3 regions of the Mesorhizobium sp. WSM4935 genome follow, and region 2 is predicted to be linked to each of the others. Evidence: riboswitches for the same ligand, from Rfam matches in the RefSeq annotation. Region 2 holds a riboswitch; each other region holds the start of a gene.
What was found. Region 2 has a riboswitch for cobalamin ahead of P9273_RS17650 (CbtB-domain containing protein). Riboswitches for the same ligand answer to the same signal wherever they lie in the genome.
Positions count from the first base shown of each region.

Region 1: it holds a riboswitch for cobalamin, as region 2 does, so the genes downstream of both, bluB (5,6-dimethylbenzimidazole synthase) here and P9273_RS17650 (CbtB-domain containing protein) in region 2, are expected to answer to the same signal.
Region 3: it holds a riboswitch for cobalamin, as region 2 does, so the genes downstream of both, P9273_RS06060 (DUF1636 family protein) here and P9273_RS17650 (CbtB-domain containing protein) in region 2, are expected to answer to the same signal.

Region 1 covers NZ_JARTVR010000005.1:222,984-226,249, reverse strand. Annotated here, with positions in the region: gene P9273_RS15685 (hypothetical protein) at 1-531, shown strand, start outside; gene bluB (5,6-dimethylbenzimidazole synthase) at 543-1,274, opposite strand; cobalamin riboswitch at 1,318-1,494, opposite strand; gene P9273_RS15675 (histone deacetylase family protein) at 1,611-2,537, shown strand; gene P9273_RS15670 (exodeoxyribonuclease VII small subunit) at 2,541-2,792, shown strand; gene P9273_RS15665 (DUF2277 domain-containing protein) at 2,831-3,097, shown strand; gene P9273_RS15660 (pirin family protein) at 3,107-3,266, shown strand, end outside.
Region 2 covers NZ_JARTVR010000007.1:43,867-47,132, reverse strand. Annotated here, with positions in the region: gene P9273_RS17665 (methyltransferase family protein) at 147-614, shown strand; gene P9273_RS17660 (PilZ domain-containing protein) at 618-890, opposite strand; gene P9273_RS17655 (histidine phosphatase family protein) at 1,036-1,611, opposite strand; adenosylcobalamin (AdoCbl) riboswitch at 1,697-1,840, shown strand; gene P9273_RS17650 (CbtB-domain containing protein) at 1,841-2,050, shown strand; gene P9273_RS17645 (CbtA family protein) at 2,098-2,838, shown strand; gene P9273_RS17640 (hypothetical protein) at 2,890-3,266, shown strand, end outside.
Region 3 covers NZ_JARTVR010000002.1:370,720-373,985, reverse strand. Annotated here, with positions in the region: gene cobN (cobaltochelatase subunit CobN) at 1-446, opposite strand, end outside; gene cobW (cobalamin biosynthesis protein CobW) at 465-1,502, opposite strand; gene P9273_RS06060 (DUF1636 family protein) at 1,504-1,929, opposite strand; cobalamin riboswitch at 1,970-2,172, opposite strand; gene P9273_RS06055 (winged helix-turn-helix domain-containing protein) at 2,202-3,266, opposite strand, start outside.

The DNA.
Region 1 (3,266 bases), on a different contig from region 2:
GCCGCCTTCCTGCCCATTCCGGGTTTGAGCGGGCTGGTCAGCTTCATCAACACCGTCATCCGCATCTCGCTGACCTATGTCGACGAGATCATTCTCGGCTACAACATCCGCATCAATTCGAACTCGCCTTTCGAGACGGCGCGGCAAGGCGTCGTGCTCTATGCGCAGAATGGCAAGCACATGGTCAAGAATGCCGTCTGGCTGGCGGTGATCATGTGGGGCGTGTCCTTCGTCATCTTCCTGTTGATGCTGGCGCCCGCCGCCGCGATCCTCTGGGTCATGCCCGGACAATTGGCCGGCTGGGCCTTCGTGCTTGCCATCGTCTTTGCCTGGGCCTTCAAGGCCGCCTTCATCGAGCCTTTTGCAATCGCGTCCTTGATGCAGGTCTATTTTGAGGCGATCGAGGGGCAGGCGCCCAATCCAGAATGGGACCGCCGGCTCGCCGAGGCCTCGTCCAAATTCAGGGAACTGCGCGACAAGGCGCTGGGCTCCTTCGGCGGCTCGCGCTGGGATACGCCCCGGGCTGCTTGATCGGGGCCTGGTCAGAGCTTCGGCGCGCCGCCAAGCCTTGCGATCGCCGATTTCAGCGGCGCCTCGCCTGCGCCGCTGAAAGTCTCGCTCATCACCAGTTCGGGCAGCGGCAGACGCTTGCCCCAACCATGCGCCTCGAGGTCCGGCTTCGGCGCGAATTGCGAGACGCGGCCGACGCACAGATAGGCGATCGGCGTGACATGCTCGGGGATCGACAACAGCCGCTTCAGCGCCTCCGTCTCGATGATGCTCACCCAGCCGACGCCGACACCCTCGGCGCGTGCCGCTAGCCAGAAATTCTGCACCGCGCAGACGGTGCTGTAGAGATCCATCTCCGGATTGTGCCAGCGCCCGAGCGGCGAGTCCTTCGAGCGCTGCCGGTCGCAGGTGATGCAGAGGTTAAGCGCGCTTTCGCAGATGCCTTCAAGCTTCAGCTTGCGGTACAGCGCCTGCCGCTCCGCCTCGATGGCCGGTAGTTCCTGGTGGCGCGCGGCGAGGAACAGGTCGCGCACCTGCCGCCGCCTTGCCATGTCGCGGATGACGATGAAATTCCACGGCTGCATATAGCCCACCGACGGCGCGTGATGCGCGGCGGTGAGCAGGCGCGCCAGCACATGGTCGTCGAGATCGTCAGGGACAAAATGGCTGCGCACGTCACGCCTGGTGAACATAGCCCGGTAGACCGCGTCGCGCGCCAATTGGTCAAAGTCGTCGCCGCTCGCGGCGATCGCTGCTGCCGTCATCGCTTTTCCCCTTGCGACAAGCGGTCACCCGCCTGACCAAGCGGACGACCATGTCTGCCGGGCCGGTCTTCTGGCTCGGGATCGTCCCGCTCCGGCGCCTTCCCGTCTGAGACAGTGGCGTTTGCCGGCGCGGTCCCCCTCACAGCGTTGGGCACGCCACGGAGTTCAACCGTGTTCCCGATTCTCCCGCGTCGCGGGCACCAGGCAGCGGGATGACCTTACCGCGAAGCCCGAGCTGCGCCAATGGCGCCAGCGACACGGGCTGACGCAATTTTCCCCAGCCATTCGGCTTTTCAAACATGGTCATCCACGCCGCGGGTGCCTAGATTATGCGCCATGGCCACCCGTCTCTACACGCACCCGATCTTCCTCGAACACCTCACGCCGCCCGGCCACCCCGAGCGGCCCGACCGCCTGCGCGCCATCGAGCGCGTGCTCGACGACGAGGCGTTTTCGGCGCTCGACCGCGTCGAGGCGCCCGAGGGCGACGAGGCGACGATCCTTTACGCGCACCCCGAGAATTTCGTCGAGCGCGTGCGCGCGGCTATCCCTGAGAGCGGCATCGTCTCGATCGATGCCGACACCAACGCCAGCCCCAAAAGCTGGCAGGCCGTGGTGACGGCGATCGGCGCGGCCAACGCTGCCGTCGACGATGTCTTCGAGGGCCGTGCCGCCAATGTCTTCGTCGCCGCCCGTCCGCCGGGCCATCATGCCGAAAAGACCACGGCGATGGGCTTCTGTCTGTTCAACACGGCGGCCATCGCCGCCCGTTACGCGCAGAAGAAGCACCAGGCCGAGCGCGTCGCCATCGTCGACTGGGACGTCCATCACGGCAACGGCACGCAGGACATCTTCTGGGACGATCCGTCGGTGCTCTACTGCTCGACGCACCAGATGCCGCTTTACCCGGGCACCGGCGCGAAGAGCGAGACCGGCGCCGGTAACATCGTCAACGCGCCGCTCGCGCCGCAGACCGGCAGCGACCTGTTCCGCGACGCCTTCCTGTCGCGCGTGCTGCGGTCTATCGATGCCTTCAGGCCGGACCTGATCATCATTTCCGCCGGCTTCGACGCGCACCACCGCGATCCGCTGGCCGAGATCAACCTGACCGAGGACGATTTCGACTGGGCGACCGGGCAATTGATGGAGCGCGCCGCCCGCCACAGCGCCAACAGGCTCGTCAGCCTGCTGGAAGGCGGCTACGATCTGCAGGGACTGGCATTTTCAGTCGCCGCCCATGTCGGGCGGCTGATGAAGGGATAGAGTATGGCAGTGGAAGGCAATGAGGACGTCAAGGCGATGAGCTTCGAGCAGGCGCTCGACGCGCTGGAGAAGATCGTCGATGATCTGGAACGCGGCGATGTCCCGCTCGACCAGTCGATCCGGATCTACGAGCGCGGCGAGGCGCTGAAGGCGCATTGCGACCGGCTGCTGAAAGCGGCCGAGGACAAGGTCGAGAAGATCAGGCTGTCGCGCGACGGCAGGCCGGTCGGCACGGAGCCGTTGGACGCGGAATAATTTGGGTGGGCAGAGCAAGCAGGTAAGGAGTTCAAGCCATGTGCCGCAACATCAAGACCCTGGCCAATTTCGAACCGCCGGCGACCAATGACGAAGTGCATGACGCAGCGCTGCAGTTCGTGCGCAAGCTGAGCGGCTCGACGAAGCCGTCCAAGCGCAACGAGCACGCTTTTTATCATGCAGTGGAAGCGATCGCGGCCGCTGCGCGCGAATTGATCGACTCGCTCGAAACCAACCAGGAACCGCGCAATCGCGAGGTAGAGGCGGCCAAGGCGAAGGCCAGATCGGCGCTGCGTTTCGCCTGAGGAACCTATATGAGCTTCTTTCCCGGAAACGACCCCGAGCCCGGTGACGCTTTCGCCTGCGATCAGATCGAGCTGATGGTCGTACCGAACGCCAAGGATATCGGCGGTTTTGCGGTGCGCCGCGCTCTGCCGACGGCAAAACGCCGGCTGGTGGGGCCGTTCATCTTCT
Region 2 (3,266 bases):
CCGTTGACCGGCAGCCATGAACGCGCACCGCGACTGCGTCCCCGCACTTTGCCCCTGGGGCAGGATCAAACCACGAATTGCTGAGTGACGCGCGGCAGTGCATAGTGACTGCGGTGGCGCTTGGCTATGGACCGGCGAAATTGGCCATGGGCGACAAAGCGGACAATCCGGGGGTCGCGGTGTTCCCGCCGCTGCTCTTTCTCGTGGCGCTAATCGTGATGCTGGCGCTGCGCTATGTCCGACCGCTGGCAATCGGCGGCCGTCCGCTCACCATTGTGCTCGGCATCGTGGTGACCGCACTTGCGATTGCGATCATCGCCTGGGGACGCTCGACCATGTTGCGCGGCGGCACCAATGTGAATCCGACATTGCCGACCACCGCGATCGTCACCAGCGGTCCGTTCGGCTTCACCCGCAATCCGCTCTATGTCGGCCTGATGGGGCTGCTTCTCGGGATCGGCCTGCTGTTTGACACTTGGTGGGCCGTCATCGCCCTCATCGCGAGCTTCCCCATCCTGCACTATGGCGTGGTGCTGCGCGAGGAAGCCTATCTGGAGCGCAAGTTCGGCGAATCCTACCGCTCGTATAGGGCGAGCGTGCGCCGCTATCTTTGAGCGTCAGTCCTTCGGCGCGTTGCTGTAGAGCGCCACGCCGACGCGGTCGTTGCGCCGCCACCGCACCAGTGCGCGATAGGCCGTATCGTCGGCCGGAACCTCGAGCAGGAAGCGTTCCGGGACGTCCATGTCGGCGGCCACGCGCAATTCCGCACCCTGCTCGTGCTGATTCCTAAGCGAGCAGCCGATCCGGACGCCATTGGCAATGATGGTGGCCTCCTTGAGCACGAATTCGCGTACATGAAGACGGCGCTCGATCTCGGGATAATCGGCCATAGGCGACGGTCTCCTCGGGCAAGGCTCTCCTCGCCGCGAGACAGCACCATAGCAGCCAGGCGTTTCCGTTCCGTTAGCGATCGCTGAAATGGCGAAGTTCGTCTTCGCCGGCGGCCGCTCGTCGTCAGGTAAGCGCTTTCCCGGGCTATTTCGCGCCGACGACCATGCCGCTCGCATGCAGCACCCAGCGGCGGCCGTCGCTGCGGAATTCGGTGAGCGACAGCGGCTCGATGTCGATTTTCCAGACCGCGGAGAGCGGCGCGCCCAGCACATGCACCATGACGGCGCGGACCGGCACGGCATGGGTGAGCGCGACGGTGTGGCCGCTTGCGCCGGCCAGGCGCTCCATCAGCGCCGCGACGCGGTGGGCGACCGCGGCAAGCGATTCGCCGCCGTGAGGTGCCGCGTCCGGATCGGAAAGCCAAGCCGCCATCCCTTCCGGATCTTCCGCCTGCACCTCCTCGAAACCTTTGCCGGCCCAGCGCCCGAAATCCTGCTCGGCAAGCAGCGGCTCGACGGTTGCCTCGAGGCGGAGCGCGTCGGCCGTCTGGCGCGCGGCAAGCGCCGGGCTTGTCCAGACGCGATCGGCGCGGCGCAGCGAAGCGGCCAGCGAGCCGGCGCGATCGAGGGCCCGCGGCTCCAGCGCCTCGTCGTTCGGAAACCGGCCCTTGCGCGTGGCCTGCGTCGCGCCGCTTGCGATCATCGTCAGGCGGGCGAGCATCCCAAAACTCCGTGGCCCAGTGAAATTTCGGCCGCGCGAAGCCGCGTTGGCCATTACATGTCGTTGACAGGCGAACGAAGTGCTGACAAGTGTTTTAGCGCTATACGGGATTGGAAGCCGGTGCGAATCCGGCACGGTCGCGCCACTGTGATCGGCACCAGCCGAAAGTCAGGCCTTATTCCGCAGCATTGTTCGATCAACGGGACGCAGTATCCCACGGGAGGTCAATATGTCCGACACCACCTTCGCCCCCAGCTACGGTCCGGTTGCGATTCCGGTTCGCGAGCTTCTGCCCTGGGCCATCTTCGCGGGCCTGACGCTGATGATGGCGATCTATTTCGTCGGTGCGGAAGAAGGCGCCACCTCGCTGATCCGCGGCACGGCGGTGCACGAATTCGTGCATGACGGCCGTCACCTGCTGGGCCTCCCCTGCCACTGAAGCGGTTCAGCATCGCTGAACCCGCTTTCGACAAAGGGTTCTTGAACATGGTTGGAAAACTTTTGCTGCGCGGCATGCTTGTCGGGCTGGTTGCGGGGATTCTGGCATTCGCCTTCGCCCGAGTCTATGGCGAGCCGCAGGTCGACCAGGCGATCGCCTTCGAGGAACAGCAGGCCAAGGCCGCCGGCGAGACGCCGGAACCCGAGATGGTCAGCCGCGCCACGCAAGCCGGCATTGGCCTGGCGACCGGCGTGCTGGTCTATGGCGCTGCCCTCGGCGGACTGTTCTCGCTGGTCTTCGCCTATGCTTATGGCCGCCTGGGCTCGCTCGGTCCGCGCGGCACTTCGGCACTCATCGCGCTGCTCGGCTTCCTTGCCGTGATCGTGGTTCCCAGCCTGAAATACCCCGCGAACCCGCCGGCGGTCGGCAATGCCGAGACCATCGGCTACCGCACCGAGCTGTTCTTCATCATGATCGTGGTCTCGATCGCGGCGATGGTGGCGGCGGTCGGCCTGGCGCAGCGGCTATGGAACCGGCTCGGCGCCTGGAACGCCTCGATCGTCGCGGGCCTCGCTTTCCTCGTCGTCTTCGCGCTGGTGAAGGCGGCCCTGCCGGACATTAACGAAGTGCCGGAGAACTTCTCGGCGACGGTGCTCTGGCAGTTCCGCATCGCCTCGCTCGGCATCCAGCTGGTGCTGTGGACCGTCGTCGGGCTCGGCTTCGGCGCTGTTGCCGAGCGGGTGGTCGCAGTGCGCGACCAGCGCACCCCGACGCGCCGCTACGCCTGAAATCCGATGCGTTGGCCGCCATGGTTTCATGCCCTGGCGGCCAATTTCTTTTTGGCGACTACCCTGCTGGTCATTCTGGCCACATCCGCGCAAGCGCATAACGGGTCCTCGGCCCCGCCTCCCCCGGGCATCCAGATCCCCAGCCTGACCCACGGCCAGATGGCGGTGATCGCGCGCTATCGCGGCGATATCCTGGACCTTGCCCAGCGCCAGACCGCGACCGATCCGACCTTCAGACGGCTCTATAATCACGGCAATCTGCAGTTCACCTACTGCCTCTGGGGCCTGATGCCGGGCAGCCTTAGCGACGAGGAAAGCCCGTTCAACGAATGCAGCCACGCCTATCTCGCCACCGCCAAGGCGCTGCTCACCCATATGGCGACGATGCCGTCAGCCGAGCGCGAGGCCAAGGCTCTGATCTCCGACAT
Region 3 (3,266 bases), on a different contig from region 2:
GCCGGGCCGCCTTCTCGGAAATAGCCGAGCAGGGCGTCGAGTTCGGCGCGCGGCAGGGTCGAGGCTTCGATCAGGCGCTGGTCCTCGTCATGGCTTTCGCCCGGCAGCAGCGCCAGCTTGATATGCCGCTCGCGTGCGACCGCGGCGAGCTGGTCGCAGCCATAGCGCCACCAGTCATAACCGCCCAGGATGCGGACGAGGACCACTTTGGCGTGACGGGCAACGCTGTCGATCCATAGGTCCACCGACATCGGGTGGCGAAGGTCGCGCAGCGCCGCCAGCCGCATGGACGGCAGCCGCGCCGCATCGGCCTTCCAGGCGGCGGCCAAGCCGGCGAGATCGCTGTCGGTGAAGGACAGCGCCACGACATCCGCAGGCTTCTGCCTGAGGTCGATCGGCTCGGCGAGATCGTCGAGCGAAGCGGATGACGTGGTGAGGATATGCATCGCTTTTTCGTGTTGGTATCAGCCCGCGAGAATACGCTCGATCGCCGGGCGGTTCAGCCCCTTGAGGCCGATGACGACCAGCCGCGAGCGGCGATCGTCCTCGGCTGTCCAGGCGCGGTCGTAATAGTGGTTGACGCGCGGGCCGACCGCTTGCAGCAAAAGCCGCATCGGCTTGCCGCCGACCTCGACGAAGCCTTTGACACGCAGCACGTTCTCCTGCTCGGCGGCAAGGGCGACGCGCTTGGCCAGTTCATCGGGGTTGGCGACCGACGGGATGTCGATGACGAAGGAATCGAAATCGTCGTGCTCATGGTCGAGCTCGTCGTCGTGATGGGTCTTGCGGTTTTCGATGTCGTCCTCCACCGCAAGGCCAAGACCGAGCAGCACCGACGGATCGACCTTGCCCTGCGCGGTCGGCACCACCTTGACGGCGCGCGCCACATGCTCGCCGATGACGGCATTGGCGCGCTCGGAGCCTGCCGCATCCATCAAATCGCTCTTCGATAAGATGATCAGGTCGGCGCAGGCGATCTGGTCCTCGAACACTTCTTCCACCGGGTCGTCATGGTCGAGGGAATCGTCGGCTGCGCGCTGCGCCTGCAGCGCGTCCATGTCGGAGACGACGCGGCCGTCGGCCAATGCCGGGCCGTCGACCACGGCTACGACGCCGTCGACGGTGACGCGGCTCTTTACCGTCGGCCACTGGAAGGCCTGCACCAGCGGCTTCGGCAGAGCGAGGCCGGAGGTCTCGATCAGGATGTGGTCGACCTTCGGCGTGCGCGACAGGATTTGGTCAAGGGCAGGGACGAAGTCGTCGGCGACGGTGCAGCAGATGCAGCCATTAGCGAGCTCGACGATGTTTTCCTCCGGACAGGCATCGACGCCGCAACCTTTAAGGATCTCGCCGTCGATGCCGACATCGCCGAACTCGTTGACGATGATCGCCAGCCGCTTGCCCCTGGCGTTTTCGAGCAAGTTGCGGATCAGCGTCGTCTTGCCGGCGCCGAGAAAGCCGGTGACGACGGTGCAGGGAACACGGGAAACGGAAGCGTTCATGTCAGTCCTTGAGCAGGTCGAGGGGAGGGATGCGGGCAACCAGGCCGCGCTTGAGGGAATCGGGTCGGCCGCGCCAGGGGATCAGGCCGTCGGTCGAGGTAGCGAAGAGCTTTGCGCCGGCGACGAGATCGGCGCCGCTGGTCGTCTCCAGATCGCCGAAGACGTAACTCCAGCAGCCGTCGCGCAGCAGCGCTGCGCTTAGCCGGCGCTTGCAGTTGCCAAGGCATTCGACGGTGCGGATGTTGATCTTTTCGCCGGAAGCCGCCCGGCGCGTGCCCTCGGCCAGCAGCGCGCCGGCGCGCGGATGCGCGTCCGAGCCGGTCTCGTCACGGCAAGAGGAGCAGACGATGACGGTCACGCCGGCCACTGCGTCGGGCTCGAACGAAATGTCCGCACTGTTTGCCGGGAAACTGCCGTTGCGATCCAAAACCAGGCTCCTTGCCCGGAAAACCCGCCGGGCATTCGGATACTTAAAGTCTCAGACGGCAGGTCTCCTGGCTCGCGGGTCGTGGCCTCAGATGCCGCCTTCCCGGGAACATCCCAGTGGTTTTCGGCCAAGGCTCGTCGCTTACAGTTGCGGGGACAGCCGCGGATTTGGGTTTTGACCCGCACCGCATTCCCTCTTGGCTCCTCCCTTTGCCGGGAGAAGACCGTCTGCGGCGGATTTAGGCTTACGGCTAGGCGCCTGTCAACGCGCGGCTACGACACTGCGATGTCGGCCAGCGCCGGTCCGAGGTCGCCGGCGGGCGTCACTTCGATCGCCTCGAGGCCGAGCCAGGCCTGCATCTGCTTCAGTTCATCGAAAAGCTGGGCGGCGGTTTCGGGCGGCGCGCCTGCTTCGGCATAGGCGGCATTGACGCGCAGGACGCTCGCCGGCCGATCAGCCCTCAGATCGACACGGGCGACAATCCGGTCGCCAAGCAGGAAGGGCAGCACGTAATAGCCGTATTGGCGCTTTTCGGCCGGCGTGTAGATCTCGATGCGGTAGCGGAAGCCGAACAGCTTTTCGGTGCGCGTGCGTTCGAAAACCACGGGATCGAACGGGGCGAGTAGGGCCCGCGCCTCTATCCGGCGCGGAACACGGGCGTCCTTGTGGAGATAGGCAGGCTTGTCCCAGCCTTCGACCTTCACCGGCAGCAATTCGCCGGTTTCGACCAGTTCCTCGATGCGGTCCTTCGTGTCGCCCGGCGCGAGACGAAAATAGTCGCGCAGGTCGCCATAGGTGGCGACGCCGTGGGCACGGGCGGAAATGCGCAGCAATTCGCGATGCGCGTCCTCGACCGACGGTACGGGGAGGTCGAGCACCGCCTGCGGCAAAACGCGCTCGGGCAGGTCGTAATAGCGTTCGAAGCCGCGCCGGTAGGCGGTGGTGATGCGTCCGGCCCAGAACAGCCATTCGAAAGCGTGCTTGGCCTCGCTCCAGCCCCACCAGCCGCCATTGCCCTTATGGCCCTCGATGTCGGAAGCGGCGATCGGACCGCGATCGACGACCTCTCGATATATCTCGTCGATCATCGCCTCGCGCTGACGGCCCCATTTGGCCAGGCCTAGATACATCTCGTCACCCTGCTCGGCGCGCTGCATGCGCCAGCGCATCAAAGGATAGGTCTCGACAGGCAAGAACGACGCCTCATGCGCCCAATATTCAAAGACGGAGCGCTTGCGGGTGACAGCGGCATTGTCGAGCAGTGTAAGCGGGTAGGGGCCGAGGCGCGAATAGAGCGGCATATAATGCGCGCGGACCACCGCGCTCACGGAATCGAT